DNA from 4 places in the Shewanella sp. Isolate7 genome. Region 4 is predicted to be linked to each of the others. Evidence: predicted binding sites of a transcription regulator. Region 4 holds the regulator's gene; each other region holds the start of a gene.
What was found. Region 4 encodes LexA, which represses DNA repair genes until DNA is damaged. Its sites were predicted from a motif close to TACTGTATNNNNATACAGTA; they were not measured.

Region 1 (7,996 bases), on a different contig from region 4:
TTGAAAAGGCGCGCAACGGAGGGCTTAGCTAATGGCTGACGCAAAAGAACTTAAACAGGTTCTGACTGGACCTATCATTAGTAACAACCCGATTGCGTTGCAGATCCTGGGTGTATGTAGTGCCCTGGCGGTAACCAGTAAGATGGAAACCGCGTTGGTAATGACCATCGCTCTGACTGCCGTAACGGCCTTGTCTAACTTGTTCATCTCTATGATACGTAACCACATTCCAAGCAGTGTGCGTATTATCGTTCAGATGACCATTATCGCTTCACTGGTGATCGTGGTTGACCAAGTACTGCAAGCTTACGCCTATGACGTGGCTAAGCAGCTGTCGGTATTCGTGGGTCTGATCATCACCAACTGTATCGTAATGGGTCGCGCCGAAGCTTACGCTATGAAGACGCCACCTATGATGAGCTTCATGGACGGTATCGGTAACGGTCTGGGTTATGGTGCCATCTTGTTGTCAGTTGGCTTCGTGCGTGAATTGTTTGGTAACGGTTCGCTATTTGGTGTCGAGATCCTAAGCAAGATCTCTGACGGTGGCTGGTATCAGCCAAACGGTCTGCTCCTGCTGCCACCAAGTGCGTTCTTCCTGATTGCATCGTTGATCTGGATTATCCGTACCATCAAGCCAGAGCAAGTTGAAGCAAAAGGATAAGCGTAATGGAACATTATATTAGTCTATTAATCCGTTCTGTTTTCATTGAAAACATGGCGTTATCCTTCTTCCTTGGTATGTGTACCTTCTTGGCTGTGTCTAAGAAAGTCACCACGGCCATGGGCTTAGGTGTTGCCGTAATCGTGGTATTGGCAATTTCAGTACCTGTTAACCAAATCATCTATCAGGGTATTTTGGCACCGGGCGCCTTGGCCTGGGCTGGCGTACCCGATGCAGACCTAAGCTTCCTTAAGTTCATCACCTTTATCGGTGTGATCGCGGCGCTGGTTCAAATCCTTGAGATGGCATTGGATAAGTATTTCCCACCGCTATACAACGCGCTGGGGATCTTCCTACCGCTGATCACAGTAAACTGTGCGATTTTCGGTGCGGTTTCTTTCATGGTTGAGCGTGACTACAACCTGGGTGAAAGTTTAGTGTTCGGCATAGGTTCAGGTATCGGTTGGGCACTTGCGATTGTGCTGCTGGCCGGTATTCGTGAGAAGTTAAAATATGCTGATGTCCCTAATGGTCTGCGTGGTCTAGGTATTACCTTCGTGACTGCGGGTTTGATGGCGCTAGGTTTCATGTCGTTCTCAGGTGTGTCTCTGTAATAGAGACACCTTAACGGCTTCTGATTTTGAACCTTTAAGGATAAGTTAATGGGTATTATTGAATCTACTCCAATCGATGTATACCTCGGTGTGAGTATGTTTACAGCCATCGTACTGGTCTTGGTATTGGTGATTTTGTTCGCCAAATCAAAACTGGTTCCGAGTGGCGATATTACTATCGGCATCAACGAAGATGCAGATAAAGCAATTAAAACACCTGCGGGCGGCAAACTACTGGGCGCACTGGCTGATAACGGTATCTTCGTATCGTCGGCTTGTGGTGGCGGTGGTTCTTGTGGCCAGTGTAAGGTGATCGTTAAGTCTGGCGGCGGTGATATTCTGCCAACAGAACTCGACCATATCTCTAAGGGCGATGCCCGTAACGGTTGTCGTCTGTCTTGTCAGGTCAACGTTAAGTCAGATATGGAGATCGAACTGGAAGAAGAGATCTTCGGTATCAAGAAGTGGGAATGTGAAGTTATCTCTAACGATAACAAGGCAACCTTCATTAAAGAGCTTAAGCTGGCTATCCCTGATGGCGAGTCTGTGCCTTTCCGTGCCGGTGGTTACATCCAGATCGAGGCGCCTGCGCACCATGTTAAGTACGCCGATTTCGACGTACCAGAAGAATACCGTGGTGACTGGGAGCACTTTGGCTTCTTCAAGCTGGAGTCTAAGGTAGACGAAGAGACAATCCGTGCGTACTCAATGGCGAACTATCCTGAAGAGGAAGGTATCATCATGCTGAACGTACGTATCGCGACACCGCCTCCACGTAACCTGTCTCTGCCTTGCGGTAAGATGTCATCATACATCTGGAGCCTGAAGGCTGGTGACAAGGTGACTATCTCTGGTCCATTCGGTGAGTTCTTCGCGAAAGACACCGATGCCGAGATGGTATTCATCGGTGGTGGTGCTGGTATGGCACCAATGCGTTCACACATCTTCGACCAGCTCAAGCGTCTTAAGTCTAAGCGTAAGATGAGCTTCTGGTACGGTGCGCGTTCTAAGCGTGAGATGTTCTACGTTGAAGATTTCGATGGCCTGGCGGCCGAGAATGATAACTTCGTATGGCACGTGGCCCTGTCTGACCCACAACCCGAAGATAACTGGGATGGTTACACAGGCTTCATCCATAACGTATTGTATGAAAACTACCTACGTGACCACGAAGCGCCAGAAGATTGTGAGTTCTACATGTGTGGACCTCCAATGATGAACGCGGCGGTTATCGGTATGCTTAAAGATCTTGGTGTTGAAGATGAAAACATCCTGCTGGATGACTTCGGCGGCTAAGCAATCATTCTTGTGATATTATTGCCGTGATTATCGTGCTCCCTAAGGTGCCAATGGCCCTTAGGGAGTGTGTTACCGGGTTATCATTAAGGACAATGGTCAATATGTATAAGACCTTTATCAAGGGGTTAGTCCTGGCGGGACTAGCCTTTTTTATTTCGGCCTGTAGCCAACCTGTCAAGATGATTGCTATGTCTGGACAGACCATGGGCACCACCTACCACATCAAATTTGTCGGCGATAAACAGATGCCCGACGAGCAGCTCCTCCAGGCGGAGATCGACCTGGCGCTGGAGCAGGTGAACGATCAGATGTCTACCTACCGTAAAGACTCTGAGCTGTCGCGCTTCAATCAGATGACGCTCGAATCTAGCCTGGCGGTATCCCCCGATACGGCCAAGGTGGTGCAGGCGGGTATCGACCTCTATCGTAAGACAGATGGCGCGCTGGACATCACCCTAGGCCCGCTGGTGAACCTCTGGGGCTTCGGACCCGATAAGCGCCCGACTCGTGTGCCCAGCGCCGAGCTGATCGCCGCCACCAAGGCCAAGACGGGTATTCAATATCTCGAGGTCGATGGCCTCAAGCTGAGCAAGACTAATCCGGCGCTTTACGTTGACCTTTCCTCCATCGCCAAGGGCTTTGGGGTCGACAAGGTGGCCAGCCTGCTGAGCAAGTATCACCCCAAAGGCTATCTGGTGGAGATAGGCGGCGAGATCAGCCTCTATGGCGTCAAGGCCGATGACAGCCCCTGGGTGATCGCCGTCGAGCAGCCAGATGAAGATGAGCGCGTGGTGCAGCAGGTGATTGAGCCGGGCAATATGGCCATGGCAACCTCTGGCGACTATCGAAACTATTACGAGGAAGAGGGGCAGCGATTTACCCATATTATCGATCCCCGTAATGGCTATCCTATCGACCATAAGCTGGCCTCAGTTACCGTGCTGGCCAAGGAGAGCATGATTGCCGACGGTTATGCCACCGCCATGATGGTGCTGGGTACCCAGGCTTCGCTGGCACTGGCCGAGCGTGAGCATCTGGCCGTCATGTTGATCGAGAAGCAAGCGCAAGGCTTCAAGGTCTACTATAGCGATGCCTTTAAGCCCTACGTGGGTTTGTGATAGAATAGGCGCCACTGGTGCGCAGGCCCGTTTAAACATGGTGGCCGGGCGCATTCTAAAATGTTAGTTGAATAGCTAGTCAAATAGTTAGACACATAAGCGCAGCAGTGACTTATGTGTATCTGGAGTCAGTGATGAGCACTTTTTTAGCGGCTTTTGTGGTATTGCTACTGTTTTTCGTTCTTATGTCTATCGGCTACTTGGTGAAGCAGAAGGCGGTCGCCGGCAGTTGTGGTGGTCTGGGGGCCCTCGGTATCGAGAAGGCCTGTGACTGTGACGACCCATGCGATAAGCGTAAGGCGAAGATGGCCGAAGAAGAGGCCCGTCGCGAGAAGCTGGCCAAAGATCGTATTATCTAACGAACGCCAGTGAGCGTCTGAACTAAAGGTCCCAATCGGGGCCTTTTTTGTTACCTCGTTTTTCTGCTTACGCCTACCTCAAGCCTCATCATTTTCGGCTATCGTCCTTAACACTCTGGATTCATTGTCTTTAATCATCTTGCTAATCAAAGCGCGAATGAGAATGATTTTCTTTGGTAACTGATTGAAACTTAATGTTTATTTGTAATTGGGTGAAAATTGCTCTAGGCTTAAATATTGATTTAGATCAAATCTTACTAAGGAGATCAAATGAAGGGTCATCCGAACGTCATTCGTCAGTTAAACAAGATACTGACCTTCGAATTGACGGCCATCAACCAGTACTTTTTGCACGCACGCATGTACAAGAATTGGGGTCTGGAAGAGCTCAACGAGAAGTGCTACAAGAAGTCGATCAAAGATATGAAGCATGCCGACAAGTTGATCGAGCGGGTGCTGTTTCTCGAGGGGCTCCCTAACCTGCAACAACTTGAGAAGTTGCGCATAGGCGAGAACCCCGAGGAGATGTTGCAGTGTGACAAGACCATGCTCGAAGAGCAACTGGTCGAGCTGCGCAGCGTGATCGCCCTGTGTGAGACTGAGCGGGATTATGTGAGCCGTGAGATCCTCGAAGACCTGCTCGAAGATGAGGAGGAGTATTTGGACTGGATAGAGGCCCAGCAAGATCTCATTAAGATGACAGGCATTCAGAATTACCTGCAGTCGCAGATAGAGTCGGAATAGGGAGAGAAGAATGAAAGGCAATCAGGAAGTGATCGACACCCTCAACAAGCTGCTCACCGGTGAGTTGTCGGCGATGGATCAATATTTCGTCCACGGTTTGATGTATGAAGACTGGGGCCTTGACGAGCTGCACGAGCGTATCTCCCATGAGTCTGACGACGAACGTGAACACGCCAAGAAGCTGGTTCAGCGCATCCTGTTCCTCGAGGGCAAGCCGGATGTCGCCAGTCGCGAGGCGCTGAACATAGGTAAAGATCCCCAGGAGATGTTGCAGAACGACCTTAACTACGAGTATCAGGTGGCGGCTAACCTGCGTGAAGCCATCGCCCTGTGCGAGGAGAAACAAGATTACGTCTCACGTGAGCTGCTAGAGATGTTACTGGAAGAGACCGAATCTGACCATATGTACTGGCTAGAGAAACAGCTAGGCCTCATCGACAAGATTGGCCTGCAGAATTACCTTCAGTCTAAGATGTAAGCGGCCCAAGGCGCGCCGCGTCATCTTAGCCATCAAAGATGAAATCTAGACAAAGCCACCTTAGGGTGGCTTTTTGCTGTCTGTCATTCAATGCCTTATTGCCTGCTATTCGAGCTTAGGCTATCAACCGCTCGGGAAGTGATTGAATACTGTTTAAATGTACAGTATTCTTGGCGATGGAGGTATTAAGGTGAAAAAGATTATTCATGTAGACATGGACTGCTTCTTTGCGGCGGTCGAGATGCGTGATTTTCCCGAGCTTAGGGGCAAGCCCATCGCCGTGGGCGGACGCAGCGATCGCCGCGGCGTCATCAGCACCTGTAACTACGAGGCGCGCAAGTTTGGTGTGCGCTCGGCCATGGCCTCCGCCTATGCCCTCAAGCTCTGCCCGGATCTCATCCTGGTGCCCGGGCGCATGTCAGTCTACAAGGAGGTATCGGCGCAGATCCGTGAGGTGTTTGCCCGCTATACCGAATTAATTGAGCCGCTGTCGCTTGATGAAGCCTATCTGGATGTCAGCGATTGTACCCGGCATCAGGGCTCGGCCACATTAATTGCCGAGGCGATTCGTCGGGAGATCTTCGAGGCTACCGGACTCACCGCCTCCGCCGGTATCGCACCGGTGAAGTTTCTGGCCAAAATTGCCTCGGATCTCAACAAGCCTAACGGCCAGTATGTGATCACCCCACAGATGATCCCCGAATTTGTGAAGACCCTGCCGCTGATTAAGATACCCGGCGTCGGCAAGGTGACGGCCGCTAAGCTCGAAGCCATGGGGCTCAACACCTGCGCCGACGTGCAGGCTTGCAGCCGTCAGAGTCTGGCGGAGCGCTTCGGTAAGTTTGGTGGCGTACTTTACGACAGAGCGCAGGGGATAGACCCCCGCGGCATCTCCCCCCACAGGGAGCGCAAATCGGTTGGGGTAGAGACCACGCTCGCCAAAGATATCTATACCTATGAGCAGTGCCAGGCGGTGATGCCCCAGCTGATCCAGGAGCTGTCTGGGCGTATCAGTCGCAGCGCCAAGTCGCGCCGCATTCATAAACAGGTGGTTAAGCTTAAGTTTGACGACTTCAAACAGACCACCATAGAGCAGCGTAGCGACGAGGTATCGGTGAAGCTGTTTTACGACCTGCTCAGCCAGGCACTGGAGCGCCGCGCCGGCCGCGGTATTCGCCTGCTGGGGGTCTCAGTCGGTCTCGAGAGTGAGCTTGCTCATGCCGGGCTGGATGAGGCCGAGCATGGTGCGCAGATGGATCTCGGGTTTTAGCGCACCTTGAAATGAAGGTCGTACCTTCATAGTAATCTATCGCCTGCCCGGCGGGGGTTGTGCAGATACGCCTGTGACACGCTGTGCGCCATCCCTGGCCGCTCTGCGGTTTCATCCATGAAACCGAAGGTCACCGGCGTATCTACACTCGGTATCCAACGCCTCTTCGATTTAACCTCACTGATCTCCCCCTAAGACAAGCTATTATTTTTCGATAAAAAACAGGCAAATATGTGACATAACATGTTGATAGCCACTAACAAGATAGATTAAAGTATCACCACTTAAGGACAGAGCTAGGCCTACTTAAATCAAACATCGACCACGCCATTCAGGGAATGAAAAAGCCAATCTCCACACGCCAATCAACTCCCTTATAAAGTTAACTCTGACCCCATTTATTTAAGTGTCTATTTAAATTATACGAAATCATTTAAAAAGGACGTCAGATGAAGCTAGAAAAATTAATTCTTGAGAACTATCGAGGTTATCAAGGACGGACTGAAATCGTGATTAATGAGTTAACAGCGTTAATCGGTCGAAATGACGTAGGAAAAACTACTGTCCTTGACGCTTTGGGTGTCTTTTTTGGTCACAAACTTTGTAAATATGACATAAGTGATAAATGTGTATACGCAGCCGAAAACGATGATGTGAAGATTGGTTGCGTATTTTCTGGTGTACCAGAAAGCTTAGTTCTAGATGCTAGCTCTCATACCACTTTTAGCAATGAGTATCTTCTAAACTCAGATGGTCATTTAGAGCTTCACAAAATATATAAAAAAGGTAAAGGAGCGGGAATAATTCACGCCTATTGTCGCCATCCTTCAGCAAGAGGTGTTAAAGGTATCTTGCTAAAGAAAAACGATGAACTTAAAGCAATTGCACAATCTCTTTTCATTAATGTTGAAGATCGGCGCTCTAACGTTTCACTGAGACAAGCCATATATCAAGAGAAAGATGATTTGCGCCTAACCAATCAGTTAGTTTCCTTGAGTAAGGAAGACGGTAAAGCTATTTGGGAGCAAATACAAACATATCTCCCTCATTTTGCATTGTTTAGAGCTGATCGCCCAAGTACGGATGAAGAGTCAGAAGTTCAAGACCCAATGAAAGCAGCTATATTAAATGCTCTAGATGAACTGGAAAGTGACCTAAATGACATTAAGCAGCGAGTTAAAGAAAAAGCCTTAGCTGTTGCTACAAATACTATTAGCCACCTAAATGATATTGACCCAAATCTAGCACAACAATTAGCTCCTGAATTCAAAGCGGAGCCGAAATGGGACAGTATTTTCAAGCTCTCTTTGGTTGGTGATGACGGAATTCATATTAATAAGCGTGGTAGTGGTGTTCGTAGACTTATACTTATTAGTTTTTTCAAAGCTGAAGCTGAGCGGATCAAGCAGGAAAACTCTGGTCGAGGTGTTATTTACGCTATTGAAGAACC
Region 2 (7,996 bases), on a different contig from region 4:
ATTAACACATACCGGCAACACCATGACATGGTGACGCAACACATCCTGGATCAGCTGCGACGGGCTGTAAAACCCCATGGGTTGACTGTTGAGTAAGGCGCAGCAGAAGGCCGCCGGATAATGATACTTAAGATAGGCCGACACATAGGCCAGCAGGGCGAAGCTGGCCGAATGGGACTCGGGAAAGCCGTACTCGCCGAAGCCCTTGATCTGCCGGTAAATCTGCTCGGCAAATGTTTGACTGTAGCCGCGCGCCGCCATCCCCTTAAGCAACTTTTCCTCAAACTTATCCAACTCACCGGTGCGTTTCCAGCTTGCCATCGCCCGGCGCAGCTGATCCGCCTCACCGCCGCTAAAACCGGCAGCCACCATGGCCAGCTGGATCACCTGCTCCTGAAAGATAGGCACGCCCATGGTGCGAGATAACACGGACTCGACCGCCGGGCTAGGATACTCCACCGCTTCCAGGCCATCCCTTCGTCTCAAGTAGGGATGCACCATATCCCCCTGGATTGGTCCTGGCCTGACGATGGCGATCTGCACCACGAGGTCGTAATAGCAGGCAGGCTTAAGCCTTGGCAGCATGACGCTCTGGGCCCGCGACTCGACCTGAAACACGCCTATGCTGTCGCCCTTCTGCAGCATACGATAGACCTCGGCCTCCTCCCAGACCACATCGCCCATGGAAAAACCTTTCTCGGGTCGACTCAACAAGGCAAAGGTCTTGCGGATCGCCGTCAACATACCCAGCGCCAGGATATCTACCTTGAGCAGCCCCAGGGTCTCTAGATCATCTTTATCCCACTGGATCACTGTGCGCTCCGCCATGGCCGCATTTTCAATGGGCACCAACTCAGACAAGGGGCCCGCCGAGATGATAAAACCGCCTACGTGCTGCGACAGGTGACGGGGAAAGCCGATCAGCGTCTGCACCAGGGGCAGCAACATGCGTCCGCGCCCCGAGTCTGGCAGCATGGCGGCCAGCTGAGTCGTCCAGTGATGCTTGGGATCCCGACGATCTATGCGCTTAATCATCAGGGCGATCTGCTCGGCATCTATCCCCAGCGCCTTGCCCACATCGCCCATGGCACTCTTGAAGCGGTAGCAGATCACCGCCGCGGCAAGCGCGGTACGCTCACGGCCATATTTGCGGTAGATATACTGGATCACCTCCTCGCGCCGCTCATGCTCGAAGTCCACGTCGATATCCGGCGGCTCGTTACGCTCCTTAGAGATAAAGCGTTCGAACAACATGTTGATCTTAGTGGGATCCACCTCGGTGATCCCCAGGCAGTAACAGACCACAGAGTTCGCCGCCGAGCCCCGCCCCTGATAGAGGATCTGCTGGGATTTGGCGAAACAGACGATGTCATAGATGGTGAGAAAGAAATACTCATAGGCCATCGCCACAATCAATTGCAGCTCCTTCTCATATTGCATCTTCACCTTAGCGGGCACCCCGGCCGGAAAACGCCGTTTGGCCCCTTCCCGCACCGCCTGCGCCAGATACTCACTGGCCTGCATGCCCGCTGGCACCACCTCCGCCGGGTACTCATATTTGAGTTCATCCAGGGAGAAATGACAGCGACGGGCCAGCGTCAGGGCGTTATCGATCCACGCCTGAGGGTAGCGTTTACGCTGCGCCGCTATTGACTTAAGGCTGGCTTCGGCGTTGATGGAGCATAGGGCCGCACCGCTGTCGAGATCCCGCCCATGGGCGATACAGGTCAAGATATCGAGCAGCGGCTGACGCTCCGCCTCATGCATGCGCACGCCACCGGCCGCCACACAGGGGATGGCCTGGGCCTGACTCAGCCATTGCCATTGCTGTAGGTTAAGTGCCTCTCCCGGCAGCAAGAGTCGCTCCATCAAGAGATGCAGACGTCCCGAAAAGGCTGAAACCAGCCGTGAGGCTATGCCTCCGATGTGCTCACGATAGCGAGATAACATATCCGGCTCTGCGCTCGCTCCCCCACTGCCTTGCCTAAACTGCGCCAGGGTCGGTGGCCGCCACAACAGCAGGCTCTGCTGCTGAGCCAGGATAGCCTCTAGGCTCACCCTATACTCGCCCTTACCCTGACTCCGTCTGGCCTGAGTGATCAGGGCGCTGATCTCGCCATAGGCCAGACGACTGGGCGCCAGCAGCACAAACAGCCCCTCATCGAGATGAAACTCGGCGCCCAAGATCAACTTTAGATCGCAGCGCTTAGCCGCCTCATGGGCCTTGACCACTCCGGCAAAAGAACATTCGTCGGTCAACGCCAGCGCCTGATAGCCCAGGCGCTTGGCCTGCTCCACCAGCTCATGGGGGTGAGAGGCCCCCCGCAAAAAGCTGTAGTTGGAGAGAGCGTGTAATTCGGCATACTGTGGCTCAATGTACTGTGACTCCGTGTGCTGTGACTGGGTGTACTTTGATTGGGTATGCTGTGATTGGGTGCGCATTAGCCAAACCATCCCTGCAGAAATAAGCCCTCACGCGTGCGAAACACCCAGCAGAGTCCGCCATGATGTCGACGGGCAAGATAATAATCCCGCGGCGGACTCGCCGACCAGGGGCTATGCAGCCGCTCCGGCCCCTTGAGCAGGCTCACCGACTCCTGCGCAATTGGCTCAGGCTGACGCAGTAACCAATTGGGCCGAATGCGGCCGTCACACAGGCCATGAAACAGATCCGTAAACAAGGTCGCCTCCTCGCTCAGCGCACGGGTCTTCCCCTGATAGCTGGCCCTAGGCTCGGCGCACAGGTTACTCCCTGAGACCATGGCATCCTGACTCGCCCCCTTGCGCCCTTGGACACCCAAACGGTTTTGAGAAAGGCTACGGCTCTGCCAGCTCTGCTCCGGCAGATGATGACTGTGATTCTCAAGTCCCTTGACCTTGTCTGCCCCTAAACGCGCCTCAAGCAGGGATAACAGACGCATGCTGGCATCGCTCTTCCCCTCCTTCTGCCACCAATGGGGTGTCTGCACCGACAGTGCCACCAGCGTATCGGCCTGAATCGCTAGGCTAGTCACCGGCGCCTCCAGGGTAAGACGCTCCAGTTGCACGCGGCAAAGCTTCAGCAGGGCGTCGGCCCTATGTTCGGCGAAGGGGTAACGGATCTCACAGCGCAGCGGGGCTAGATTCAGATCGCGAAACACTAAGGTTAATGACAGCGCCAGCACCGCCTGTTGACGCTGTACAAGATAGGCCGATAGCGTCCCTAGCATACGCCCAAGGGGAAAGGCCAAGCCTTCGAGGTGACTCACCTCATAGAGCAAGGCCAGCTTGTGGCGATAACACTCTGGCACCTGATAAAACTCATGCACCTGGGGTAGCTGACCTTTGAGGCAAGCCAGTAGGGTCAGCACGGTCTCGCCAAAACGCTCACCAAGCTCCTTGAGCGGCAAGGTAAGCAGCGCCTTAACCTGGGTCAGCCCCATATTCTCAAAGGCCTGCAACACATGTTGCGGCAATGGCAAGACTGAAACCGGCAATGACGCGATTTGGGCGAGAGTGATCTGGATAAGCTCCTCTTGTGATAGCTCCTCCTGTGATAGCCCCTCCTGACCATAGGCCTGGTGCGCGAATACCTCTGGGGCTATTTTTTCAATCTCTGCGCCTTGGGGATAGGCAGACGCGACTGACATGTCCTGCGGCTCATGGTCTTGCAGTAATCGCGTATTCTCTTGTGACAACCGCTCATTCTTTTGTGATAACGGCTCATTCTTTTGTGACAACGGCCAATAGTCATCTGATGGCTCATCGGCCTGCCTGAACATAGGCCGGTATCTGGCCCCCAGCTGAGCCAGCAGTGCATTCTCCCCCAGGGCAAACTGGCACTCTAGCCCATAACCCTGGGCTGTCTTATGATACTGGCTGATGAGTCTCTCCAGGCCGCCGAAAACCTTCGCCATCGAGCCGACCTCCAGCAGCAAGGTGTCTGTCAGGCCCGGCGACTCATTAGGTTTCTTCTGTCTAGCCTGCTCGAACGGGCAGACGGGCGGCACGACCCTGGCGCTGTAACCATAGCTCCACTGGCACAGCCAATGGCTGGCCTCCTGGCTCAAAGAGGGCTCATAGGCTAATAACTGCAGCGATGGACTCAGCGCCTGGGCGGTCGCCAGACTCAGACCCGTCTCGACCCCCAGCTTAGCCGCGGCACTTGAGGCGATAAGGATCTGACTGGACTGACGCTCGAAGAGAGCCAGCTCGCTGTCGCGTGGCAAACCTTGATGGTAGCCTTGATACTGAAGTAACCAGTGAGGGAAATAGACCGCAAGCCACAGCATCTAAGCACTCCAGGGGCCTTGCAAGACTTGGGCGCTCTCCTGAGGCTTATCCAGCTTCCTATCCAGCTCATCCTCCCATTTCTTCTGTCCCCTCTCTGTAGCCACATCGAGCATCAGGCTCTGAGCCAATAGCTCGGGCAAAAGCGATAAGGAAAAGCGCGGCGCCGGCCAACCACCACGGCGCTTTAAAATATCTACCTGGGTCTCGAGCGGCCTATCTGTTCCTGCCTCGGTGTTAGCCTGCAAGGCAATCCGCAGCGGCACGGGATGGGCCTGCTCCTTCATCTTATCCGGCAGATAACAGAGACACAGACTCTCGCCCTTCTCGCAGGCAAGCTGCAAGCGCCTGGCCTGACTGACACTGAGCTCCTTAAGCCAACATAAGACCAGAGGCGAGACCCCGCTAGTTAAGATCTGCTCCAGCGCCCATAGCTGCTCCTTCACCGCCTGGGTGTCGACCCACAAGAGGCGGCTGATATCTATCCCCTGCATAGCTAACGCTTGGGGATAAGGCACATGAGGCGGCGCCACCAGACTCACCAGCCCGGTACCACAACCTTCGGTCGATGCGTTAGGAATAAGGCGGCGCATCAGCGGCAGTACAAGGCTCAGCTCGCCAATCCCCTCGCTGGCAGAGAAGATCTCGCATAGCCCCTGATTAGGCCAGCCTCCCAGCCCTAGATGGCGATTAAGCTCGGGATAACCGCTATCCTGCCCCTCTTGCTGGAGATGATAGGCGTCGCCGCGCCAAAGATCCGCGCGCTGGAGTAAACGTTCAAGTTGAAAATCTGCCAAGGCCATGATGCACCCGCTCTCATTCGATTCGCTTAAGGGATGGCTGAGTTGTGAGCCCTGAGTTGTTAGGCTTGAGTTGTTAACACTAAGATGCCAAGAGCTAATCGTGACTCAATCATGATCTAGTCACGACTGAACCGCGACTTATACCGCAGCTGGACCGTAACAGAGCCACGACATAAATCAGGCATCTTTCCCAGGCAGCCCTAACCCTGCTTACCTTAAACATGGAAATCGAAACAATACTGTATATAAATACAGTATACTTATAAATGGGCAGATCGCAAGCCCGAAAACGGGTGCTCGTTTGAGATCCTTCCACTGCTTGACGGCGTCAGCCGCACTCTCACCCTAGCCTCTGTCTCATCCGCAGCCTTAAGCAAGAGGGCAAGCTAGCCACTGATTTCTTAATCAAGGGAAGAAAATAGATGCTTAACGACAATCCGTTGCAGCAGCTCATTGAAGTCAAGGAGCGGGACTCACACCGTGCAGGCACAAAAAAACCACCCTAAGGTGGTTTTATCGGTTATCGGCGTCGATCAACGGTATTTCTTGACCTTCTTGAGCGCGATCTGCTGCTTCAGCGGTGACAGATGCTCGATAAAGACCTTGCCGTCGAGATGATCCATCTCGTGTTGCAGCACGATAGCCAGGAAATCATCGCTCTCTATTTCAAAGGCCTCACCCTGACGGTTGAGCGCCTTGACCTTCACCTTCTCGAAACGGGTCACCTTGGCGCGATAGCCAGGAATAGAGAGACAGCCTTCTTCGCCGACAATCTCACCCGAACGCTCGACGAACTCGGGATTGATCACCACCATGGGCTGATCGCGCTCCTCAGACAGATCGATCACTAAGATAGCGTGTTCACTGCCCACCTGGGTGGCGGCTAGCCCTATGCCATCGTCTGTGTGGTACATGGTTTCGATCAGATCATCGATAAAACCTTGCACGGCGGCAATGTCTTCTACGGGCTTGGCCTTACGTTTCAGGCGCTCATCAGGAATGGTCAATATATCGAGTACAGGCATAGTCTCAGGTTCTGGTTAATCAAATTTGGCATATAAAGTGGCGCCATTATGACCTAAATCACATTAAAGGCAACCGCAATTGATGCTTCCTCGCCACCTCAACAGCCCGCCGACTTGTATTTCATTGCCCAAGCCGATAGCATGATAAGATAAATGTATACAATATACGAGAATAAGAATGTCAAACCCTACACGTACCCCCTTGCCCAGCACCTTCTATGTGGCCAATACCATGGAGATCTTCGAGCGACTCGCCTGGTATGGCTTCTTTACCCTCTCCTCCCTCTACATGACCTCTCCCGCCCACCAAGGCGGACTGGGCTTTAGCGAGCAGGAGCGTGGCCTGTTGCAGGGAATGATCCCCTTCTTTCTCTATCTGTTTCCTGTGCTGACCGGCGCTCTCGCCGACCGTTACGGTTACCGCAAGATGTTTCTCGTCGCCTACGCCATCATGTGCCCCAGTTATTTTCTGCTGGGTCAGGTAAGTAGCTTTAGCAGCTTCTTCATTGCCTTCATGGGGGTCGCCATCGGCGCAGCCTGCTTTAAACCTGTGGTGACAGGCACTGTGGCGCGTACCACAGATCATACCAACCGCGGCCTGGGTTTTGGCATCTTCTATATGATGGTGAACGTGGGTGGTTTCCTCGGCCCTTTCATCGCCGGCTATGTACGCGCCATCAGCTGGGACTGGGTCTTCATCATGTCGGCAATCTGGATCGGCATAAATTTCATTCCGGCTCTCTTCTTCTATCACGAGCCGACCGATCCTCACCAGCAGCGGGGCAAGTCACTGTCTCAGGTATTCAGGGACATTCAAGAGGTGCTGGGCAACGCTCGTTTCGCCCTGCTGTTTTTCGGCACCTTAGTGATCTTGCTCTCCTACGGCGCCAAGTGGATCAGCGGCGAGCAGTGCCTGACCATCCACCTGGTGTGGTTTAGCCTGCATATGATCTGGAATGCCCTCGCCAAATCTGACAAGCAACAGCCCTGGTATAGACAGAAGATCGCCCTTGGCAACAAGCCCTTCGTGATCTACCTGCTTATCCTCTCCGGCTTCTGGATGGTTTACCAACAGATCTTCATCACCCTGCCCATCTATATTCGCGATTTTGTCGATACCTCGGACCTAGTCGCCATGCTCGCCCCCTGGCCCGGACTGCTCGACTTCTTCGCCCCCGTGGATATCACGCTGCTCGGTGACGAACTGCTTGGCGCGGCAAAGGCCTATGGCGCCGGTAGCCTGAGCCTATCAGACGCCTATTTCGATCTGGTGCATGCCAAGGTGATGATCCCAAGAGAAGAACTCGGGGCAGCCTTAGGGACTATCGCCCAAGCGCCAGAGCTCGTCAGTCAATATGCCCAGCAGTTTGCCCTGCAGTATCGCCAGATAAACCCCGAGTACCTTATCGGGCTCAATTTTCTCTCTATCGTGCTGATGCAGGTGATGGTGAGCCGCATCGCCGAACGATTCAGTCCGCTGCCAGTTTTGGTGGCTGGCACCCTGATTCTAGGGCTAGGCACGGCGCTGGGGGGCCTCGCCCACGGCATACTCATGGGCGGCGCCATGGTACTCACCTCCATCTTGGTATTCTCCATCGGCGAGATGGTGGCCTCACCTAAGAGCCAGGAATATGTAGCCAGCTTTGCCCCGCAGGATAAGAAGGCGATGTTTATGGGTTACTACTTTGTCTCATCGGCCATCGGCTTCTTGCTGGCCGGCCCGTTATCTGGCTACCTCTACGCCGAGGTCGCCAAGGGCGCAAACCAGCCCGCCTTAATGTGGTACATCATAGGCGGATTCGGTCTGCTGGCCGCCATAGGGCTGGTGCTGTTTCATCGTATCGGTGCCAAACAGGCATTGTCGCCGGCGCAGCCTAATGCCTTAAGCGCACAGAGCTA
Region 3 (7,996 bases), on a different contig from region 4:
GGACTTTATTTTTTATTCTTTTGTGAAGGCAGACACAAATAAACAAAAATTGTTTCACTTGTGTGCATTCGCCAACAGATAAAACCACATATGAAACATTTAATCAACAAAGGCATCAGTATTTTCACAGATTTAATTGATAACCGCTCATTTTGTAGACGCATATCACGGTAAGACCTGAATTTGTTATCTTAAGCACCCTTAGTTTCTTAAGCGTGCCTCAGCAGTTCTAGCTACAAACCTGACAAGCTTTCTGAGAAAAAAAACTAATAGAAAGAGGGGGTTGCGATTTTTTAGCCACACCAGCTTGCGTGAGAAAATACTAAATTAGACAAGGCTGAAGCAGAGCTTTTATGAGAAAATGACAAAGACGTTCAGAATGAAAAAGGCAAGAAAGTCTTAACAATTATGAGCCCCTCCAAGTTAACTTACCTAGAGTCACTACATTCCCTGTAAATAATTGATTACAAAACAACCAGCTTTCACAGTTGAAATTACTTAATCACGGATGAGTAACACGGCTCACCGCCAAATAGTTATTTCTTCAAAAAACGACTTCATAAGTAGATTAGAATATTAGGACGTCCCATCAAATGATTTAGGAAGAAAAAAGGCGCCCATTGGGCGCCTTTGATATGCAATTCACTTGGCACATAACAATGTGCTTATCTTATAAAGTATAGCGAATACCGATTGCTACACCGTCTTCTTCAAACTTTGCCTGAGCCTCTGCATCCGCACCTTCAAACTCACTAAAGTCTTTTCGGCCTTCGACATATAGGACAGTGTTGACATCCCATACATAATGCAGACCGACCACAACGAACTGACGCTTGAACGATGAATTAGGATCGACATTGTTTGGCTGGATCACATAATCTTTACCCGCATCCAACACGTTGTAAGACACAAAGGACCGGAAACCATTCTCAAACTTGTAAGAGAACAGGGTCTCTACGCCGTATGAGTCTTTAATCAAACGACCCAGGTTATCGGTATCGTGGTTCTCGTTTTTGTTGAAGTTAGCGGCGCCATAGAAGCCATCGGCATCCCAGTTACCCCAGGTCGCACCGACACCGTAAATAACATCGACAGCAGTGATCTGCTCAGAGGTCTTTCTGAATGTCACATCAAACTCGCCGCGGTTAATACCGGCAGAGAAAGAAAGCTTGTCGTTAACCTGATAGGTCGCCGATGCACCATATGTATAGTCGTACTTAACTTCTTCTGAATCTAAGACAGGATCTTGGCTATCCCAACGCTCTTTGCAATCAGTTGGAAGATCGGGGTCAGCTTCACAGTATAGAAAGTGTCATGTTTTAACTGTGCCTGTACGGCGAAACTCAGATCACCGATACTGTTACGGTACTGAACGATCTTGTCACCACGACCCACACCGTTTACTGCACCATCAGCCTTATTATAGGTATATACACCAGCAGCGTTACCGTCCCATACGAAACCGTAGTTAGTGTTGTAAACCACATCATACCAAGCACCCCACTGCTTACCTATGGTCAAACTACCATAGAGATCGTGGGCGATACCGACATAACCGAGACGGTTGTTAAGAAAGTCACCACTCTTAGATTCGAAGTTACTCTCACTGCTGTATACGATTTCGCTGTTACCGAAAGGGTTAATCCCCCACTCTAGCTTAGTGAAGGCCTTCCAGCCGTCGCTCATCTCGCGAGTGAAACCAAAATTGATCCGTGACGCTCCGTTAACCACTTCAGTTGAACCTTGAGTGTTAATAACACGGGCATCAATAAAACCACCAATTTCTACCGCATTTTTATCGTCTTTATAGATCTCGATAGCGGATGCAGCGGGGACAAAAATGACAGCCGCTAACGCTGTTGCTATTACACTCTTCTTCATCTGTTAGTCTAACCTTTTGTTATGTTCAGTTTGCTTTATCTTATTGTGCGACATTCCGTTGTTTTATTTCGTTCCAATTTCAGCTAAAGACTAGCAAAAGATTAGCATTCCCTCAAAGACGAATATCACAATAACGGCGCTATTTTTCACCAAGTTAACTAAAGAAATCCAGAAAACTCAGACTTTACACCAAGTGTTAACAATTCATCGCTATCTCAACAACCAGAAAACAACTAAATTAACGACATTTGCTTCGCCACAAGATTATTGAAACTAGTGTTTAAAATTGAAAGTATGGGATCAGAAATGGGTGCTATCTGTTTGTCCAGATAATATTGATAATCGATATTTCCGAGTAGATGCTGCACTGGTTCCGCACCATTTTGCGTCATCAGGTAACTTATTCTTTCACCTCGCTTGCCATGGCTATCATCGCCACTTCGCTGACACCATAGGGTCGCCGCCTTCACATGGGGTGATGACTTGGCGGTATAGTCTTCGATGTTGCGCCTGAGGCGTTTGGAAAAAACGAGTTTGTCGTCAAGCTTTCCCTGCTGCAGCGCATCCACAACCTGCTTCAAATAACCGAGCACATCCTGCTTAGCGAACAGGCGATAATAGAGCTCGGCTTGTACTTCCCGCGCCAAGGGGCTCCAGTCACTCCTCACCTGCTCCATCCCCTTGAACACCAGCTTGAGGCTTTGGTCTTCCTGACGATAGGCGCCCACATAACGCTTCTTAGAGCCCTCGGTCGAGCCACGCAGTGTCGGCATGAAAAACTGCTCAAAATGCCGCTCATATTCAAGTTCGAGATAACAATCTAACTGGAACTCCTGCTTGAGCTTAAGTCGCCATTTCTCGTTGATTGATGCCACCAGCTCCCTGGCAAAGGTATCGATATCGCCTACGCTCTCGGGCGAGGAGATATGCACGAAGGTAGAGTCGGTATCACCATAGATCACGGTCAAGCCTTGCGCCTCAATCCATTGCTTGGTCTGCTTCATGATCTCATGCCCCCTAAGGGTAATTGAGCTTGCCAGGCGCGCATCATGGAATACGCAGCCACGAGATCCCAGCACGCCGTAGAGGGAGTTCATAATAATCTTTATCGCCTGAGACAGGGGGGCATTGGCTTCGCGCTTGGCTTCTTCCCGCTTGGCAGACAGGCTGGCGATAAGTTGAGGCAGAATAGGAGAATTGCGACTAAACTGGGCGCCCAAAAAGCCAGGCACGGTATCATTGCCTTCATTTGCTCCCTTTACCCCGGCATTAGCCTCTGCTTTTAATCCTTCCACCAACCCCTTTGGGTCAATCAAAAACGTCCTGATGATCGAGGGATAAAGGCTCTTAAAATCGAGCACCAATATATGTTGATAGAGACCGGGTTTGGAATCCATCACATAGCCGCCGGGACTCTCTATGCCATCGCTGACCGGCACGCTAGGCGCCACATAGCCGGCGCGGTGCAGATGGGGCAGATAAAGATTATTAAACGCCGCCACCGAGGCGCCGACACGACCTAGCTCTAAGCCGGTTAGACGCGAGCGCTCCATCACAAAGGCCAGCAGATCGGTTTTGGCAAAGATCTCCCAAACCAGACGACAGTCGGTAATATTGTAATGAGCCAGCGCCGCCTTATCTTGACGAAACAGCATTGCTATCTCTTCCGCCCTATGGCTGACATCATGAATCGCCTTGCCTTCACCAAGCAGTTCCCTGGCGACAGACTCCAGGCTAAAACTCTCAAACTGATAGAAAGCCGCCTTTAACCAATCTATGCCATCGAGCACCACGCGCCCAGGCAGGATTAAGGTCTCCGGCCGATACTTGTTATCGATACGCCACGAAAGCTGCGTACCCTTCCTGCCCAGCGTTAGCGGAATATTGAGCGCCTTGGCCCTGCGATACAAAAGTGCCAGGTCAAAGGTGACTACGGCCCAACCTATGATGATGTCGGGATCATGCAGCCTGAACCAGGCCACCAAGGCCTTAATAAGCGCCGCCTCATCTACCACAAGCTGAAGATAGTCTGGCGGCGACTCACACGCCTCCCCCACCATGATCACCTGTTTGTAGGGCTCGCCGCTGGCCGATTGTCCATACAGACCCACGCTAAAAAGCTCGCCATCCATCGCACACTCGAAATCGAGCGAAACCACCGACAGCTTAACCGCTAAATCGCTGCGTCTGGCCCGCTCGGCGATTAACGTGGGGATCGTCTGCGGTTCACTCTGACAAGGACTATGGGAACTATTCTGCCAGCGGCCGATAAACTCGACGTCTAGTGCGATGTAGCGCTCGATAAGATAGCGTTGCTCGGCCCTGAGCTCAGACTCATACAGGGCGATCCCCTTGTCAGTAGCCACACGGCTTAGGTGCCTAAAACTTTGATTATTAGCAAAATAGAGCGCGCTGACCGGCTCGTCGTCGAAGGTGGTTAAATTAAGCGCCTCGCTGCGTAAGCCACTCTCTTGATTGCCATCGAGCAAGCGCAACTCATCCTGAGTCCGGCAAAAGCAGATCCGCTCGCCGTGAGGCACAATCACCCGCAGCGGCCCGTCGGCCGTACAGAGGTAATAATGTAATTCGCTGCCTAGGTGGTGACGGGTTAAGATCCGTCCCTTTACACTGAAAACAGGGGTGTTCAAATCATGCAAGCTTTGCTGTTTTCCAATTTAATTCAACACATTAGGATTGTTGACGACAAATAAGTCGTGAATTCCTCACATCAACTCTTCTTAGGCTATGTAATCACTGTTATTATGTACAGCATTATTTGCCAGACATAAGCCTTCATGTTATCTGCCGACGTTAAAACCCAGATCCGCACGATTTACAAAGATATTGCCGCCGCCCTGCCTAACTTCAGATCGCGTCGGGAACAAAATTATATCGTCGCAGAGATCTCCAAGACACTTGCGGGTGAATATGACAAGCACAGGCGTATCATAGTGGTCGAGGCTGGCACTGGCATAGGTAAGTCGCTGGCTTATATCTTAGGTGCGATTCCACTGGCATTGGCCAGCAAGAAAAAGGTCTGTATCGCCACGGCAACGGTTGCCCTGCAGGAGCAGCTGCTCAATAAGGACCTGCCCTTCTTCTCCAATCAATCTGGGCTTAACTTCACCTTCGGTTTGGTAAAAGGGCGTCAGCGCTATGTCTGCCTCTCCAAGCTGGAGATGCTGATCGGTGGCGATGACGGCACACAGATGGCCATGTGGCAGACCAAACCCGACCATAGCCAGGTCGAGCTACTGCAAAAACTGCTCAAAGATTTTCATGAGGGTCGCTGGAACGGCGAGCGCGATACCCTCTCTCAGCCGCTACCGGATCATCTGTGGCAGCAGATCGCCTGCGATAAACACAGCTGTCATCGACAACTCGCCAGCCACAGACACTGCCCTTTCCATAAGGCCCGAGAAGATGTCGACACCTGGGATGTGCTGATCGCCAACCATAGCCTGCTATTTGCCGATCTTGAGCTGGGCGGCGGTGTGATTCTGCCCGACCCGGAAGAGCTCTATTATGTGATCGACGAGGCCCATCACCTGCCGTTGGTGGCTAGAGACTTCTCGAGCGCCCAGGCCACTCTGAGGGGCGCCATTGACTGGCTGGAAAAGGTCGGCAAGACCAGCGCCAAACTGCAAAATCAACTCAAGAGCAACCACATTATTGCCCCCGCTCAGGCCATGTTGGATCACATCAACGATCTCACCAGCCTACTCACCAGCGTCGCGCAATATTGCGATGGCCAGGCGGCAAAATTTGATAACCCTGAGCGGCGCATCCGTTTCGAGCACGGCAAGCTGCCAGCAGCGCTCACCATGCTGGCCGAAAACCTGGCTACCGCATCCAGCAGCGCGCTCAAGCAATTTAACAAGATGCTGGCCCTGCTCAACGAGGCGATTAAGGATGGCGAGCTGCCTAAGCACCAGTCAGAACAGCTACTAAGTGAGACAGGCTTCATGTTGCAGCGCCTTGAGAACCTGCAGAAGCTGTGGAAGATGATGGCCAAAGAAGACAGCGCCAAGGGCGCCCCCATGGCCCGCTGGGTAGAGCATCTTGTGGGCAAGCAGAGCGACTATCTGTTTAATGTCTCTCCCATCGAAGTGGGTTATATGCTCGAAACCCTGCTGTGGGAGAAGGCCGCCGGCGTGGTGCTCTGTAGCGCCACCCTAAGGGCACTCAACAATTTCAATCACTTTACCCATCAGGTGGGGCTCTCCATCAATGATGGCAGTCGCTATCTTGCCATGGACAGTCCGTTCGACTTCCAGCAGAACGCCACCCTCTATCTACCCAAGATGCGCACCGAACCCACGGACGATCGCTATACCGACGAGCTGGCGGAGCAGATCCTTACCCTTATTGATGGTGAGATGGCCACCCTGGTGCTGTTCGCCTCCTACTGGCAGATGGAGAAGGTGGCCGATCTGGTCCGAAGCAAGATTAAGTCGCCGCTGCTTATCCAGGGGGAGGCGTCCCGTCAACAGCTGCTACAAGATCACAAGACGCGCTGTGACAATGGCGAGGTCAGCATCATCTTTGGCACCGGCAGTTTCTCCGAGGGTCTCGACCTTCCCGGTGACTACCTGACCAACCTTATCATCACTAAACTGCCCTTTGCCGTCCCCACCTCACCGGTGGAACAGGCGCACGCGGAATACATTAAGGCAAAAGGGGGAAATCCCTTCTTACAGCTGACTATCCCCGATGCTTCACGTAAATTAATCCAAAGTTGTGGTAGATTACTGCGTAAAGAAGAGGATTATGGCAGGATCACCATATTGGATCGCCGCTTAGTGACCAAACGCTACGGCAAGTCTCTACTGGATGCCCTGCCTCCCTTTCGACAAGTCATTGAATAGGAATACCATTGGATCTATTACTCGACCCAGGTAGCTGGGCGATTCTTGCTGCGACCGGCTTTATCGCAGGTTTTATCGATGCCGTCGCCGGTGGCGGTGGCCTACTGTCGATCCCGGCCCTGCTCACCATAGGCATTCCCCCACACACGGCGCTGGGCACCAATAAGCTGGCCGCCAGCTTTGGTTCCTCCATGGCGGCCTTTACCTATTATCGTAAGCAGTTTTTTACCCCCAAGTTTTGGTATCACGCCTCTATTGCCACCTTTATCGGCGCCGTAATAGGCACCTTTGTGGTTTACCTGATCGACAATCAGTGGCTGGAAAAGTGGCTACCGCTGTTTATCATCGCCGTGGCCGTATATACCTTACTTAAACCTAACGCCATGGGCTGCCCCAGCTATGAGCCGCCGGTAAAAGCACCCTCCAAATTTAAGCAGTGGCGTCAAGGGCTACCACTTGGTTTCTACGATGGATTCGCAGGCCCGGCTACCGGCGCCTTCTGGACCATTAGCAGCGTATCCCAATATCGACTGCCGGTGCTTAATAGCTGCGGCCTAGCCCGGGCCATGACCCTGATTAGTAATCTCACCTCCCTGAGCGTGTTTCTGGTGTTGGGACAGGTGAATCTGATGGTCGGTCTGTCGATGGGGCTTTGCATGATGCTCGGCTCATTTATCGGCGCCCGCACTGCCATCAAGTTTGGCGTCCCCTTTATTCGCCCTCTTTTTATTAGCATAGTGATACTCATCGCCATTAATCTGGCATGGGGAGCCTGGGCATGAAGACAAATGAACTTATCCATCGCCTGCGAGTCCAACTGAAACAGTTAGAGCAAGAGGTGCTGCAACACGACAGTCAATTGCCTAAGGGGCAGCGCAAGCTGCTACAAGATACCGAGCGATTTAATGACAACCTGTTTAATCAGGCGGGCGCGAAGCTCTCTCCCTGTATAGATCAGCTCAGTAAGAAGATCGCTCAGCTCGAGAAGCTGCTCCAAGGCAATATATCGGCGACCACCATCACCCTGGCCTGCGAGGGCATTCAGGACAGGTTTACCGCCTTGAGGCGGGCCCTGAATACCACGACACTCGGGGTGAAATCGGCCGAGCAACAAAAAGCCTCGCGGATCGCTCATGCGCGTAAACGTCGCCAGAAAAGCCATGCCCAGAGTGGATTTAGCTGGATCGCCGCCGGAGTGATGAATAACAGCCACCAGCTCTATGAAGAATTGAACAAACATATGAACT
Region 4 (7,996 bases):
GCTGTAGCTCGAGATCCATCACCTGGCCGCCTGCCTCTTCGATAATGATCTGCGCCGCGCCCGTATCCCACTCACCCGTAGGACCGATACGCACATAACAGTCGGCGCGGCCTTCCGCCACCAGACAGCTCTTAAGCGCCGCACCGCCCAGCACCACTAGCTCGCAGTGTTTGGGATGATTGAAAAGCTTCAATACTGACTGGGGATCCTGACGACGACTCACCGCCAGGCGCAAACAAGGCTCATCGTCTGTGGTGAGCTGTTTGCTGGCGATACGCACCTCGCCCTTGCTGCTGCGCTTATAGGCGCCCAGCCCCGCAATGGCGTAATAGACCACGCCCGTCATAGGCACATAAACCACGCCCATGATAGGGCGATTGTGCTCGACTAGGGCGATGATCACCGAGAAGTCACCGCTACCGGCAATAAACTCGCCTGTGCCATCTAGGGGGTCGACTAACCAGTAGCGCTGCCAGTCGGCGCGCTCGACGTAGGGGATATCGGCATCTTCTTCGGATAAAACCGGGATCTCAGGGGTGAGACTGTTAAGCTGGGAAGCGATGATCTTATGGGCCGCGATATCGGCAGAGGTCACCGGGGTATTGTCGGATTTCACCTCTTTGTCAAAACTGCCCTCGAGGTAGATCCCTTTAATGGCTTCTCCCGCCTCGATGGCAATCGAAATCGCCTGCTCAACATACTCTTCTGGCTTCATCACAACTCCAACAGCCTACATCTGGCAATGCCTAATATGATAATTCGGATTAACTACTTTAGTTTTAGATGTTTCTGTGCCAAAAACAAGGCGCTAACGCTTCGAGATTCGGAAAAGTCATCTTCTAATAACAACTCAGACCACTGGCTCAATGGCCAGCGCACCAGCTCTATGGGTTCGGGCTCGTCACCCTGCAATCGGCTCTCGTACAGATCCTCGGCAACGAAGATCTGCATCTTGCTGGCAAAGTAGCCCGGCGCTAGGCTCAGCTCCATCAGATGGGTCAACTTACGGGCACCAAAGCCGATCTCCTCCTGCAGCTCTCGGTTGGCCGCCTGGGCATGGGTCTCGCCTGGATCCACCAAGCCTTTGGGAAAGCCCAGCTCGTAACTATGGGTGCCTGCCGCATATTCGCGTCCCAGCAGGAGTTCCTCGCCATGCACAGGCACCACCATCACGGCGCCGCGGGTATTACCCTTCATGCGCTCATATTGACGCTCAACCTGATTCGAAAATTTTAAATGCACCTGCTCTATCTGAAACAGACGGCTCTGGGCAACAACTTCGGCATGTAGGATCTGCGGCTTTTTGTCCGACATTGAACTTCCTGAAAAATGGCGTTTGCTTAACCACTCAATCTTACTATGATGGGCCTAATCCACAACTCAAACCAAGGAATTTTTTTACTACCTTTATGTTTCCCTGGAATAAGATAGACACCGTATTGTTAGACATGGACGGTCCCCTGCTGGATCTGCATTTCGACAACCACTTCTGGCTCAGCCTGGTGCCTCAGGCCTTGTGTCAGCAGCGGCAAATTCCACCGACCGAGGCCCAGCAACTGGTAGAAAGCGCCTATGCCAAGGTCTTCGGCACCCTGGAGTGGTATTGCCTCGAATATTGGCAACAGGAGTTGGGCCTGGACATTCTGGCGCTGCATCACACCCTGGTCGACAGGATCCAGCTGCGTCAGGACAGCATGCCCTTTCTCGGCACGCTCGCCAAATACGGCAAGCGGCGCATCTTAGTCACTAACGCCCATCCCCACAGTCTGGCGTTGAAGCTCAAACATACCGAGCTGGCTAACGGGTTAGACGAGATGCTCTCCAGCCACACGACCGGCTATCCCAAGGAGCATCCCGAGTTCTGGCGTCACCTGTTTAATGAGTTTTCCCTGGATCCCAGCCGCTGCCTGTTTATCGACGACAGTGAGCCCATTCTACTGGCGGCCCAAAAAGCCGGCGTAGGCTATCAGCTAGGGATCAAGAACCCCGACAGCCAAAAGCCGCACAAGCAGTTTGCCGACTTCCCGGCCATCGACGATTACCATCATCTACTCGTCTCCCTGGAACAGGCTCAACGAGACTAGCCGCCTGCGCTTTACGCGTTAATCGCTTGATGCGACTGGCAGAAAATCTGGTTAATACTTGCACTGTATAAAATACTGTATATACTGACAGGTACTGTATGGAAAGACAGGATTAATCATGAGACCCTTAACCCCGAGACAAGCCGAGATTTTAGATCTGATTAAACGCAATATTGCCGACACCGGCATGCCGCCTACCCGTGCGGAAATTGCGCGTCGCTTAGGCTTTAAGAGTGCCAATGCTGCCGAGGAACACCTCAAGGCGCTGGCCAAGAAAGGTTGCATCGAGATCATGCCCGGCACCTCACGCGGCATTAAGCTGACCCAAGAGGAAGAGCCTGAAGATCTCGGTCTGCCTCTCATTGGCCAAGTCGCCGCCGGTGAGCCAATCCTGGCTCAGGAGCATGTGGAGCAACACTATCAGGTTGACCCAAGCATGTTCCGCCCCAGCGCCGACTTCCTGCTGAGGGTCAAGGGGGACAGTATGAAGGATATCGGCATTCTCGAAGGCGATCTGCTGGCGGTACATAAGGTCGAACAGGCCAGAAACGGTCAGATCATCGTTGCCCGTGTGGAAGACGATGTCACGGTTAAGCGTTTCGAGAAGCGTGGCAGCACTGTGTTCCTTCATGCAGAAAACGAAGAATATTCCCCTATCGTCGTCGATCTCACCACTCAGAGCCTGAGTATAGAAGGCCTGGCCGTTGGCGTTATTCGAAATGGAGACTGGCAATGAACAACCTCATGGGCATGGCGCCACGCCATCCAGGGCTGTGGGTCGATCTCGACAGCTCGCTTAAGCGCGGCGATAGAAACACTATCTCGACGACGGCAAGTTCGACTCAGGGCAAACAGGAACTTCAGGCTCTCACTCCTGAACTGGCCAGACTCAGTCAGCAGGGGCAGTGGGTGGTGCTGATCAGCCCACCAAACATAGGCTACAAACAGATGCTGGCCGACGGCGGTGTTCGCATGGATCGTATATTACTTGTGCACACCAAGGATGAGGTCGAAACTCTGTGGGCGATGGAAAAAGCCCTCACAAGTGGTACATCCAGTGCGGTGATCTGCTGGGCGCAAACCTTGGATGCCCGTGATAGTCGTCGGCTACAGATCGTCGCCAAGAATACCCGCGCGTTAGGAGTAGTGATCGAAGATGCGAACGGTCACTTACCTGCCAGCCCGTTTTCCCAAGAGGATCGCAGCGATCAGCCCTCGAATCTGTTTAGCTCGCTACACTGATCATCCTCGCACTACCTTTCCATACAGACGCCCCGCAAGGGGCGTTTTTGTGTCTGTTTTGTTTAGCAAAATAAAATAAAAGTGATCTTGATCAATATTTAAACAGCCATTAAGTTAGTAATAGATATCAACGATTATTTGTTATATCGCACAATTTGGTTGTCGGCTTGAGCGGCGAAAATAATCCTGTAACACCTCGCCCACGGAAGCTGAAATTGGTCTGATATATTCAGCCGTAAGTGCAAGCGTGGTCACCACCAACAGAACAAGAGTTTCACCACCGACGCACTTTGAAGTCATCGTTGCTTTTTTGGGAACTGAAGAGTTTGCATAGAGCCGAGACATACTGTGTGGCTCTTCTTTGTAGTTGCCTTCGCAATTGACAGAGGAGAAGTCTAGTGAAGCAAGTGTTGTGTTGTTTGCTGGCGTTGCTATTTACGCCCACCATACTCGCAGCAGATATGCCCCTGAATATGACATCAGGGGTCACAGAGATCAGTAATAAGGTGTTTAGCCTGCATATGACGATTCTCTATATCTGTTGCGCCATAGGCCTGGTCGTCTTTGGCGTGATGATCTACTCCATCATCAACCATAGGCGTTCTAAGGGTGCCGTCGCGGCAAACTTTCATGAGAGCACTAAGGTAGAAATCGCCTGGACGATCGTACCTTTTGTCATCTTGATCCTTATGGCCATCCCAGCCACCAAGACACTGATCGCCATGGAAGATCCCAGCAATGCCGATCTCACCATTAAGATCACAGGCTCCCAATGGAAATGGCACTACAGCTACTTCGATCAAGACATTAGCTACTACAGCCTGCTCGCCACTCCCAGAGAACAGATAGAGGGCAAGGAGGACAAAGGCGAACACTACCTGCTGGAAGTCGACAAGCCGCTGGTGCTACCGGTCAATCGTAAGATCCGTTTCCTGATGACCTCAGAAGATGTGATCCACTCCTGGTGGGTCCCCGCCTTCGCGGTAAAGAAAGATGCAAACCCAGGCTTTATCAACGAAGCCTGGACCCGTATCGACAAGCCCGGCATCTATCGGGGGCAATGCGCCGAGCTCTGCGGCAAAGACCATGGTTTCATGCCCATCGTGGTGCAGGTACTCTCGGAAGCCGATTTCGATAACTGGATTGTAGAACAGGAGGCCAAGGCCAATGCGGCCGCCGCCGAGGCTCAGGCCGCCCTGTCTAAGACCCTGTCGAAAGATGAGCTGATGGCCCAGGGTGAGCAGGTCTATATGGCCCGCTGCGCCGCCTGCCACCAGCCAAATGGCGCCGGCCTGCCGGGTGTATTCCCCTCGCTCATCGGCAGCCCAATCATCAAAGGCCCTGTCGCCGATCACCTCTCTGTGGTGCTACACGGTCGATCTGGCACGGCGATGCAGGCCTTCGCGCAGCAGTTGACCGCCACAGAAATTGCCGCCGTGGTGACCTACGAGCGTAATGCCTGGGGCAACGACAGCGGCGATATGGTTCAGGCAGCCGACGTTAACCAGGCAAGCTCAGGTGCGCCAAGCGGCACAGATGCCGGTACAAATGCCGAGACGGCTCAACCGACACCTCCACCAGCAGCCACAACGACCGAGTCAACCGAGCCGGCCTCCTCTAATGATGACGCTAAAGCAGTGGTTTTAGACGACCTCAGCATGGATGAGCTGATGGCTAAGGGCGAGCAGGTTTACCTCGGCCACTGCGCCGCCTGCCACCAGGCCACAGGCATGGGTCTGCCGGGCGCCTTCCCGGCACTCAAGGGCAGTGCCATCGCCACAGGGCCCGTTGATAACCACATCGACATAGTGCTTCACGGCAAGCCGGGTACCGCCATGCAGGCCTTTGCCAGCCAGTTAACGCCTCAGGAACTCGCTGCGGTGATCACCTTTGAGCGCAACGCCTGGGGTAATAACACAGGCGATATGGTTCAGGCAACAGACGTCAATCAAGCAGGTCAATAGGGAGGCATTATGAATGCAATAACGCGTGAAGCAGATATGGATGCCACTCATATTGGCGAACATTCGACCCACCATGAGGAGCATCCCACGGGAATAAAACGTTGGCTGTTTACCACCAACCATAAAGATATCGGTACCCTCTACCTCTGGTTTAGTTTCATCATGTTCTTAACCGGCGGCGCCATGGCCATGGTGATCCGTGCCGAGCTATTCCAACCGGGTCTGCAACTGGTGGAGCCTAACTTCTTCAACCAGATGACCACGGTACATGGTCTGATCATGGTATTTGGCGCCGTGATGCCAGCCTTTACCGGCCTGGCTAACTGGCTGATCCCTATGATGATAGGGGCGCCAGACATGGCCCTACCCCGCATGAACAACTGGAGCTTCTGGATCTTGCCCTTCGCCTTTGCGATCCTGATTAGCTCGCTGTTCATGGAAGGTGGCGGCCCTAATTTTGGCTGGACCTTCTATGCCCCGCTGTCGACGGCCTATAGCCCGGACAGTACGGCCTTGTTTGTCTTCTCGGTACACATCATGGGGATCAGCTCCATCATGGGCGCCATCAATGTGATCGTCACCATAGTCAACATGCGCGCCCCCGGCATGACTTGGATGAAGCTGCCACTGTTTGTCTGGACCTGGCTGATCACCGCCTTCCTGCTGATCGCCGTGATGCCAGTGCTCGCCGGTGTGGTCACCATGGTACTGACAGACAAGTTCTTCGGCACCAGCTTCTTCGATGCCGCCGGCGGTGGTGATCCTGTGATGTTCCAGCATATCTTCTGGTTCTTCGGCCACCCCGAGGTCTATATCATGATCTTGCCATCCTTCGGCATCATCTCGGCCATAGTACCCGCCTTCAGCCGCAAGAAACTGTTTGGCTACTCCTCCATGGTATACGCCACCGCCAGCATCGCGATCCTCTCGTTCCTGGTCTGGGCGCACCACATGTTTACCACAGGGATGCCTGTGTTCGCCGAGCTCTTCTTCATGTACTGCACCATGCTGATCGCCGTACCGACCGGGGTGAAGGTATTCAACTGGGTCGCCACCATCTGGCGCGGCTCACTTACCTTCGAGACCCCCATGCTGTTCTCGCTGGCCTTCATCATCCTCTTCACCATAGGCGGCTTCTCCGGGCTGATGCTGGCCATCACGCCGGTGGATTTCCAGTACCACGATACCTACTTCGTCGTGGCTCACTTCCACTATGTACTGGTGTCGGGCGCCATCTTCTCCATCATGGCGGCGGCTTATTACTGGCTGCCTAAGTGGACGGGACACATGTATAGCGAGAAGCTCGGCAAGCTGCATTTCTGGTGCTCCGTCATCTCGGTGAACGTGCTCTTCTTCCCCATGCACTTCCTGGGGCTGGCAGGCATGCCGAGACGTATTCCGGACTACTCGATTCAGTTTGCCGATGTTAACCAAATTGTCTCTATCGGCGGCTTCGCCTTCGGCCTGTCGCAACTGATCTTCCTGGTGGTGGTGATCAAGTGCATTCGCGGCGGTGAGGCAGCACCCAGCAAGCCGTGGGATGGCGCCGAAGGTCTGGAGTGGACCCTGCCGAGCCCGGCCCCCTACCATTCATTCTCGACACCACCCGAGGTGAAATAGCATGACGGACACTAAGGCGTACTCCAACCGTAAGCTGATCGGCCTATTGCTACTAGGTTGCGTGGGCATGTTTGGCTTCGGATTCGCCTTGGTACCCCTATACGATGTGCTATGTGAAAAATTAGGCATCAATGGTAAGACGCAATCGACCGCCGCCGAATATAAGGCGGTGACCATAGACACCAGCCGTACGGTAACGGTCGAATTTATGGCTCAGACTCAGAAAGATATGCCCTGGGTCTTCGCCCCCGAGATGAAACGTATTCAGGTGCATCCGGGTGAGGTGGTCCGCACTCAGTTTCACGCCAAGAACCTCTCGGCGCAGCAGATTGTCGGACAGGCGATCCCCTCTGTCTCTCCGGGTCAGGGCGCGGCCTACTTCCACAAGACGGAGTGCTTCTGCTTTAACCAGCAAAGACTCGAAGCCAATGCCGATGCGCAATTACCCTTGATCTTCTACGTCGATACCGAGCTGCCCGAGCAGATCTCGACACTGACCCTCTCTTATACGCTATACAACATCACCGACAAGGGGTACGTAGGTGATGTTGAGCAAGGAGCTGCGAAATGACAAGCAAACATGAACATTACTATGTCCCCGCCCAGAGTGCCTGGCCCATCATAGGTGCCTTCGGCCTCTTCCTGATCGCCTATGGCGCCGGCAGTTATGTACAGCAGTTACAGACGGAACAAACCAGTGGTGGCTATATCCTCACCGCAGGCATCGCCGTTATCCTCTACATGGTCTTCGGCTGGTTTAGGACCGTGATCGGCGAGTCCATGTCTGGCCTCTATTCCAAACAGATGGACCGCTCCTTCAGGCAGGGCATGAGCTGGTTTATCTTCTCCGAGGTGATGTTCTTTGCCGCCTTCTTCGGTGCCCTGCTCTATGCCCGCACCATTGCCGTGCCTTGGCTCGGCGGCGCCTCTAACAATGCCATGACTCACGAGGTACTCTGGCCCAATTTCCAGGCGGTTTGGCCCCTGGTGACCACACCGGACGGCACCAAGACGGAAGCCATGGGATGGACGGGCCTGCCCCTCTACAACACCATCATACTGCTGACCTCGTCGGTCACCCTGCAC

Region 1: dinB (DNA polymerase IV) is a predicted target of LexA. The motif match lies at 5,424-5,443, and genes of this name have one in related genera.
Region 2: imuA (translesion DNA synthesis-associated protein ImuA) is a predicted target of LexA. The motif match lies at 5,310-5,329, and genes of this name have one in related genera.
Region 3: dinG (ATP-dependent DNA helicase DinG) is a predicted target of LexA. The motif match lies at 4,634-4,653, and genes of this name have one in related genera.

What each region holds. Positions count from the first base shown of each region.
Region 1 covers NZ_JAKEVJ010000015.1:634-8,629, reverse strand. The annotation lists gene L1D47_RS05225 (Na(+)-translocating NADH-quinone reductase subunit C) at 1-32, shown strand, start outside; gene L1D47_RS05220 (NADH:ubiquinone reductase (Na(+)-transporting) subunit D) at 32-664, shown strand; gene nqrE (NADH:ubiquinone reductase (Na(+)-transporting) subunit E) at 670-1,278, shown strand; gene nqrF (NADH:ubiquinone reductase (Na(+)-transporting) subunit F) at 1,327-2,574, shown strand; gene L1D47_RS05205 (FAD:protein FMN transferase) at 2,679-3,695, shown strand; gene nqrM ((Na+)-NQR maturation NqrM) at 3,830-4,054, shown strand; gene bfr (bacterioferritin) at 4,325-4,798, shown strand; gene bfr (bacterioferritin) at 4,809-5,276, shown strand; gene dinB (DNA polymerase IV) at 5,467-6,546, shown strand; partial or broken gene L1D47_RS05180 (ATP-binding protein) at 6,996-7,996, shown strand, end outside.
Region 2 covers NZ_JAKEVJ010000022.1:30,356-38,351, forward strand. The annotation lists gene L1D47_RS07330 (error-prone DNA polymerase) at 1-2,442, opposite strand, end outside; gene L1D47_RS07335 (DNA polymerase Y family protein) at 2,442-4,271, opposite strand; gene imuA (translesion DNA synthesis-associated protein ImuA) at 4,272-5,072, opposite strand; gene def (peptide deformylase) at 5,606-6,097, opposite strand; gene L1D47_RS07350 (MFS transporter) at 6,276-7,996, shown strand, end outside.
Region 3 covers NZ_JAKEVJ010000014.1:46,441-54,436, forward strand. The annotation lists partial or broken gene L1D47_RS05130 (porin) at 671-1,881, opposite strand; gene L1D47_RS05135 (DNA polymerase II) at 2,115-4,529, opposite strand; gene dinG (ATP-dependent DNA helicase DinG) at 4,677-6,749, shown strand; gene L1D47_RS05145 (TSUP family transporter) at 6,758-7,531, shown strand; gene L1D47_RS05150 (primosomal replication protein) at 7,528-7,996, shown strand, end outside.
Region 4 covers NZ_JAKEVJ010000010.1:10,831-18,826, forward strand. The annotation lists gene cysQ (3'(2'),5'-bisphosphate nucleotidase CysQ) at 1-715, opposite strand, end outside; gene nudE (ADP compounds hydrolase NudE) at 769-1,314, opposite strand; gene yrfG (GMP/IMP nucleotidase) at 1,410-2,084, shown strand; gene lexA (transcriptional repressor LexA) at 2,203-2,820, shown strand; gene L1D47_RS03745 (SulA-like leucine-rich domain-containing protein) at 2,817-3,326, shown strand; gene coxB (cytochrome c oxidase subunit II) at 3,725-5,290, shown strand; gene ctaD (cytochrome c oxidase subunit I) at 5,327-6,910, shown strand; gene L1D47_RS03760 (cytochrome c oxidase assembly protein) at 6,912-7,481, shown strand; gene L1D47_RS03765 (cytochrome c oxidase subunit 3) at 7,478-7,996, shown strand, end outside.